2 regions of the Rahnella variigena genome follow, and region 1 is predicted to be linked to the other one. Evidence: predicted binding sites of a transcription regulator. Region 1 holds the regulator's gene; the other holds the start of a gene.
The links. Region 1 encodes sigma-54, which starts transcription at its own class of promoters, with help from an activator protein. Its sites were predicted from a motif close to GTTGGCACANNTTTCGCTNT; they were not measured.

Region 2: the regulator sigma-54 is predicted to act here: its motif matches at 1,087-1,106, upstream of glnA (glutamate--ammonia ligase).

The regions. Positions count from the first base shown of each region.
Region 1 is NZ_NSDJ01000001.1:1,203,504-1,206,867, forward strand. Features, by position in the region: gene ptsN (PTS IIA-like nitrogen regulatory protein PtsN) at 1-402, opposite strand, end outside; gene hpf (ribosome hibernation promoting factor) at 501-788, opposite strand; gene rpoN (RNA polymerase factor sigma-54) at 812-2,245, opposite strand; gene lptB (LPS export ABC transporter ATP-binding protein) at 2,348-3,073, opposite strand; gene lptA (lipopolysaccharide ABC transporter substrate-binding protein LptA) at 3,079-3,364, opposite strand, start outside.
Region 2 is NZ_NSDJ01000001.1:776,042-779,405, reverse strand. Features, by position in the region: gene typA (ribosome-dependent GTPase TypA) at 1-815, opposite strand, end outside; gene glnA (glutamate--ammonia ligase) at 1,273-2,682, shown strand; gene glnL (nitrogen regulation protein NR(II)) at 2,950-3,364, shown strand, end outside.

The DNA.
Region 1 (3,364 bases):
TAATTTCTTAGCCACCAAAGATAATGTATGTAAATGGGTTTTACATTGATCTGCCGGTACCAGCAAGGCAAAAAGTAAGTCTACCGGCTGATTATCGATGGCATCAAAAGCGATCGGTTGTTCCAGCTGAATGAACACGCCGACGGCACGTAACGTATCTTCTTCCAGCTTACCGTGCGGGATGGCGATCCCGGCACCGATCCCGGTGCTGCCCATGCGTTCACGGGTCAAAATAGCGTCGAAAATCACCTGTGGCGACAAATTCAGTTGTCTGGCGGCCAGTTCGCTGATGATTTCCAGTGCGCGTTTTTTGCTGGCGCAATGAACGCCGCTTTTGGTGCATTCGGCATTAAGCACCGACGTTAATTGCATTGCTATATCGTTGATCATGTCATCTTTCACTTTTGCGCTGTTTCACCCTTAAAGCTATATCGGCTCGTTTCCCGAAGGTCACAAGCCGATGCCCGAAGGTTTGTAGCACAGGGTTGGCTACATGAATGTCAGTGCTGTTTCAGTTTGTCTTTATGTTTATTCAGCTGGCGGGCCAGTTTATCAACCAGTCCGTCAATCGCTGCGTACATATCCTGATGTTCCGAGGTGGCATGTAACTCGCCTCCATTCACATGCAAAGTCGCTTCGGCAACTTTTTGCACCTTTTCCACGCTCAACACCACATACACCTGATTAATCCTGTCGAAATACTGCTCTAGCTTGGCCAGCTTCGACGTGATGAACTCTCTCAGGGGATCCGTGATCTCAATGTGATGTCCGGTAATGTTGAGCTGCATAATGTCTTCCTTCTCTGTTGAGGTCAAACTAACTGTTTACGTTGGTTTGAGGGCGGGATGGACAAAGACTCTCGGTATTTGGCGACGGTTCGTCGTGCAACCATAATTCCCTGATCGGAAAGCAGGGTCGCTAACTTACTGTCACTGAGCGGTTTTACAGGATTCTCCGCTGCGATTAATTTCTTCACCAGCGCCCGGATGGCGGTTGACGATGCCTCGCCGCCGCTGTCTGTACTGACATGGCTGGAAAAGAAATACTTCAGTTCGAAAATGCCACGCGGGCTGTGCAGAAACTTCTGCGTCGTGACGCGTGAAATCGTCGATTCGTGCATTTCTACGGCGCTGGCGATATCGGCCAGCACCATAGGTTTCATAAATTCTTCACCCAGTTCAAAGAACGCCTGCTGCTGCTCAACGATACAGCGCGTGACTTTCAACAGCGTGTCGTTACGGCTTTCCAGGCTTTTGATTAACCATTTGGCTTCCTGCAGATTGCTGCGGATAAACTGCCCGTCGCTGTCGCTGCGTGCGGAATTCCCCATCGCGGCGTACTGCTGGTTAATCTTCAGACGCGGAATGCTGTCCGAATTGAGTTCAACCGTCCAGACTCCTGACACTTTGCGCACCAGCACATCCGGGATCACGTATTCGGATTCGCCGGTGTTGATCGACTGGCCCGGACGCGGATCAAGAGACTGGATCAGGAGCATCGCTCCTTTCAGTGTATCTTCTTTTAACCGGGTTGATCGCATAAGTGCGCGGAAATCATGGTTCGCCAGCAAATCCAGATGTTCGCTGATGATAAGACGGGCTTCGGTGATGAAAGGCGTGTCGGTCGCATACTGGGAAAGCTGGATCAGCAGGCAGTCGCGCAGGTCGCGCGCGGCCACGCCGACCGGGTCAAAACGCTGTACGCGTTTGAGCACGGCTTCCACTTCGTCCATCGTGACGTTTTCATCCCCGATGCTTTCCAGAATGTCGTCAAGAGAAACGGTGAGGTAACCGGTGTCATCGACCGCATCGACAATGGACGTCGCAATCGCCGCATCAGTATCTGAGAACGGCGTCAGCTCGACCTGCCACATCAGGTAATCCTGAAGAGTCTGGGTGGTTTCACCCTGATAAATCGGCAGCTCGTCGTCGCTGTAATCATTACCGGTGCCGGAAGGCGTGCCCGCGGTATAGATTTCATCCCAGGTCGCATCCAGCGGCAGCTCTTCGGGCATGTCTTTTTGCTCGAGCGCTTCGCGGGTATCTAACCCTTCGCTGTCGGTGGTTTCTACCGAGTCGATTTCTTCATGAAGGTCGGTTTGTTCCAGCAGAGGGTTGCTCTCCAGCGCGAGTTGGATCTCCTGTTGGAGCTCAAGCGTGGACAATTGCAACAGGCGGATGGCCTGTTGTAACTGTGGAGTCATTGCCAGTTGTTGGCTGAATCTGAGTTGCAAACCTTGCTTCATATCTTGGCTTTATTTCCGTTGATGAGTGAAAACGGCAACACTTCTGTCAGAGACGGCCTGTTTCATTTTAAGGCGAAACAGGCACGGTTCCGGCGGCACAGATCACAGACGGAATTCTTCACCAAGATAAACGCGTTTAACTTGTTCATCAGCAAGAATATCGGCTGGCGTGCCGTGGGCGATTAACTTGCCCTGACTGACGATGTAAGCGCGTTCACACACGTCGAGCGTTTCGCGAACGTTATGGTCGGTGATCAGTACGCCGAGGCCACTGTCACGCAAATGCTCAATGATTTTTTTGATGTCGATAACTGAAATCGGGTCAACACCGGCGAACGGTTCATCCAGCAGGATGAATTTAGGGTTCGCCGCCAGCGCACGGGCGATTTCAACACGACGGCGTTCACCACCGGACAGTGACTGACCGAGGTTATCGCGCAAATGAGAAATATGGAACTCTTCCATCAGTTCATTGGCACGATCGTTACGCTGTTCTTTGTTCAGATCGTCGCGGATCTGCAACACGGCCATCAGGTTATCAAACACGCTGAGGCGGCGGAAAATGGACGCTTCCTGAGGAAGATAGCCAATACCGCGACGGGCGCGGGTATGCAATGGCAACAAGCTGATGTCTTCGTCATCGACGATAATACGGCCTGCATCACGCTGCACAATGCCGACGACCATGTAAAACGTCGTAGTTTTACCGGCACCGTTTGGCCCTAATAACCCGACGATTTCGCCGGAGTTGACCATCAGGCTGACATCTTCAACGACCTTGCGGCCTTTGTAGGCTTTTGCCAGATTCTCTGCGATTAATTTAGCCATAAAAATCAGTTACTCTTTTTGGTCGGCTGGCCCGCCGCTGCAGGTGTTTTCTGTTGCAGCTGCGAAGGAACCAGAACGGTCGTCACACGGTTGCCTTTATCACTGAAGGCTTCCATTTGCTGTTTCTGCACCAGATAAGTAATACGGTCGCCTTTCACGTTGCTGTCGAGCTGTTCAAGGTAAGCATTACCGGTCAGGGTCACCAGATCGTTTTCCACTTCATAGCGGACTTTCTGCGCATGGCCTTTTACCGGCTTGCCGTTGTCCTGCATCTGATAGAAGGTCACTGGG
Region 2 (3,364 bases), 430 kb from region 1:
TCGCCCGCTTCAGCAACGGTGGCTTCGATACGCTCAAGACCCATGTGGGTCAGAACTTTACCGACTTTACCGTTACGGGTTTTGCCTTCGCTGTCGATGACAGTGATTTGCTGGTTAGGCTTAACGGTACCGCGTTTGATGCGGCCGATGCCGATGACGCCAACATAGTTGTTGTAGTCCAGCTGAGAGATTTGCATCTGGAAAGGTGCATCCATCTCAACTTGTGGCGGAGATACGTGGTCAACGATCGCCTGGTACAACGGGGTCATGTCTTCGGCCATATCGTTATGGTCGTTACCCGCGATACCCATCAATGCGGATGCATAGATGATTGGGAAATCGAGTTGTTCGTCGGTTGCGTCCAGGTTTACGAACAGGTCGAAGACCTGATCAACAACCCAGTCAGGACGCGCGCCAGGGCGGTCAACCTTGTTGATTACCACGATCGGTTTCAGACCATTAGCGAATGCTTTTTTGGTCACGAAACGGGTTTGCGGCATTGGGCCATCCATTGCATCCACAACCAGCAGCACCGAGTCGACCATTGACATCACACGCTCTACCTCACCGCCGAAGTCGGCGTGTCCTGGGGTATCCACGATGTTGATGCGGTAGTCTTTCCAATTAATGGCGGTGTTTTTTGCGAGGATGGTAATCCCACGCTCTTTCTCCAAATCGTTGGAGTCCATTACGCGTTCAGTGGCTTCTACACGCTCTCCGAAAGTACCGGATTGTTGCAGCAGCTTGTCGACCAGGGTGGTTTTACCATGGTCAACGTGGGCAATAATGGCGATGTTACGCAAATTTTCGATCACAGCTTTGCCTCAGGCATTAGAAATAGCGCGCTATTGTACACGTATTAAGCGAGGTTCTAAACAAGATCACAAGGATCTTGATGAAACAACTTATGGATGGTTACTTTGTGATCCCTTTCACGGTGCAAAAAGACCACTGAACCATTATGACGCACCGTTTTGGTGCTATGCATCTCAGAGTTAGCACCATTATAGTGCAGAAATTCCGTTATGGTGCATACTTATCGAGTGCAAGAGCCCTGTAAAATGGCGTTGTTTGCATTTTCTCAAAGTTGGCACACTTTTCGCTAATAGTTTTTAGGGTAAAAAAAAGTTTTTACAGGGTGACGCGTCTGACCAGTCAAATAATAGCGCTGTTCAGTCCACACGCCAGTTCAAGTAAAGCTGTTATTTCCAACTAAAGACCAAAAATGGTTATTCGTTCCACGACGATAATGAGAAATTCGGGAGAACTAGTATGTCCGCTGAACACGTTTTGACGATGCTGAATGAGCATGAAGTGAAATTCGTAGATTTACGTTTCACAGATACCAAAGGCAAAGAACAGCACGTCACCATTCCTGCACACCAGGTTAGCGCTGACTTCTTCGAAGAAGGCAAAATGTTTGATGGCTCTTCAATCGGTGGCTGGAAAGGCATTAACGAATCTGACATGGTTTTGATGCCAGATGCGAGCACTGCTGTTCTTGACCCGTTCTACGAAGAAACCACGCTGATCATTCGTTGCGACATCCTTGAGCCAACTACGCTGCAAGGTTATGACCGCGACCCACGTTCTACCGCGAAACGTGCAGAAGACTTCCTGCGCTCTTCCGGTATCGCGGACACCGTTCTGTTCGGGCCAGAGCCAGAATTCTTCCTGTTTGATGATGTGCGCTTCGGCAGCAGCATCTCCGGTTCTCACGTGGCTATCGATGATATCGAAGGCGCATGGAACTCCAGCACCAAATACGAAGGCGGCAACAAAGGCCACCGTCCTGCAGTTAAAGGCGGTTACTTCCCGGTTCCTCCGGTCGACTCCTCCCAGGATCTGCGTTCTACCATGTGTCTGACCATGGAAGAAATGGGTCTGGTTGTTGAAGCTCACCACCACGAAGTGGCAACCGCGGGTCAGAACGAAGTGGCAACCCGCTTCAATACCCTGACCAAAAAAGCTGACGAAATCCAAATCTACAAATACGTGGTTCACAACGTGGCTCACGCATTTGGCAAAACTGCGACCTTCATGCCAAAACCAATGTTTGGCGATAACGGTTCCGGTATGCACTGCCACATGTCTCTGTCCAAGAACGGTAACAACCTGTTCGCTGGCGACAAATACGGCGGCCTGTCTGAAATGGCACTGTTCTACATCGGCGGTATCATCAAGCACGCCAAAGCAATCAACGCCTACGCTAACCCGACTACCAACTCCTATAAGCGTCTGGTCCCGGGCTACGAAGCGCCAGTGATGCTGGCTTACTCTGCGCGTAACCGTTCTGCATCCATCCGTATTCCACACGTATCAACGCCTAAAGCGATGCGTATCGAAGCACGCTTCCCTGATCCAGCGGCTAACCCATACCTGGCGTTTGCTGCACTGATGATGGCTGGCCTGGACGGTATCATCAACAAGATCCACCCTGGCGATGCGATGGACAAAAACCTGTATGACCTGCCACCGGAAGAAGAAGCAGAAATTCCAAAAGTTGCAGGTTCACTGGAAGAAGCGCTGAACGCACTGAACGAAGACCGCGAGTTCCTGACCCGTGGCGGCGTGTTCACTGACGACGCTATCGATGCTTACATCGGTCTGCGTAAAGAAGAAATGGATCGCGTGCGTATGACTCCGCATCCGGTTGAGTTCGAGCTGTATTACAGCGTCTAAACACAGCGTTTAATTCTCGAATTAGCTGCTGAACTCAGCGCCCGTCCTCTGACCGGCGCTGAGAGAAATACCCGACTGGAGGCCTGGCAGTAAGAAAGCCTTCAGCGTCAAAATTAAGTAAGACGATTTTATTTGTTGCCGTGGAAACTTTCAGCCCATCTCCGGATGGGCTTTTTTCTCCACACTCTTTCCTGCTTAACCCCTCTGACCCGTGTTTTGGCCGGGTAGCGAGACAAATTGCACCCATCAGGTGCGGGAGACTGCGGTATGGCAACTGGCAAGCTGCCCGATGCTGGGCAGATCCTGAATTCTTTAATCAACAGCGTTCTGCTGTTGGACGACGATTTGGCTGTGCATTACGCCAACCCGGCGGCTCAGCAATTACTGGCGCAAAGTTCCCGCAAACTTTTTGGCACCCCGTTGCCAGAGCTGGTGGGATATTTTTCGCTGAACATCGAGTTAATGCGTGAAAGTCTGACGGCCGGACAGGGCTTTACAGACAGCGAAGTGACTTTAGTCGTCGATGGCCGCGCACATGTGTTGTCACTGACCGCACAGATGCTGCCGGAAGGTTTTATTCTGCTCGAACTGGCGCCGATGGATAATCAGCGACGTTTGAGTCAGGAACAATTGCAGCATGCTCAACAGGTTGCAGCCCGCGATTTGATCCGCGGCCTCGCGC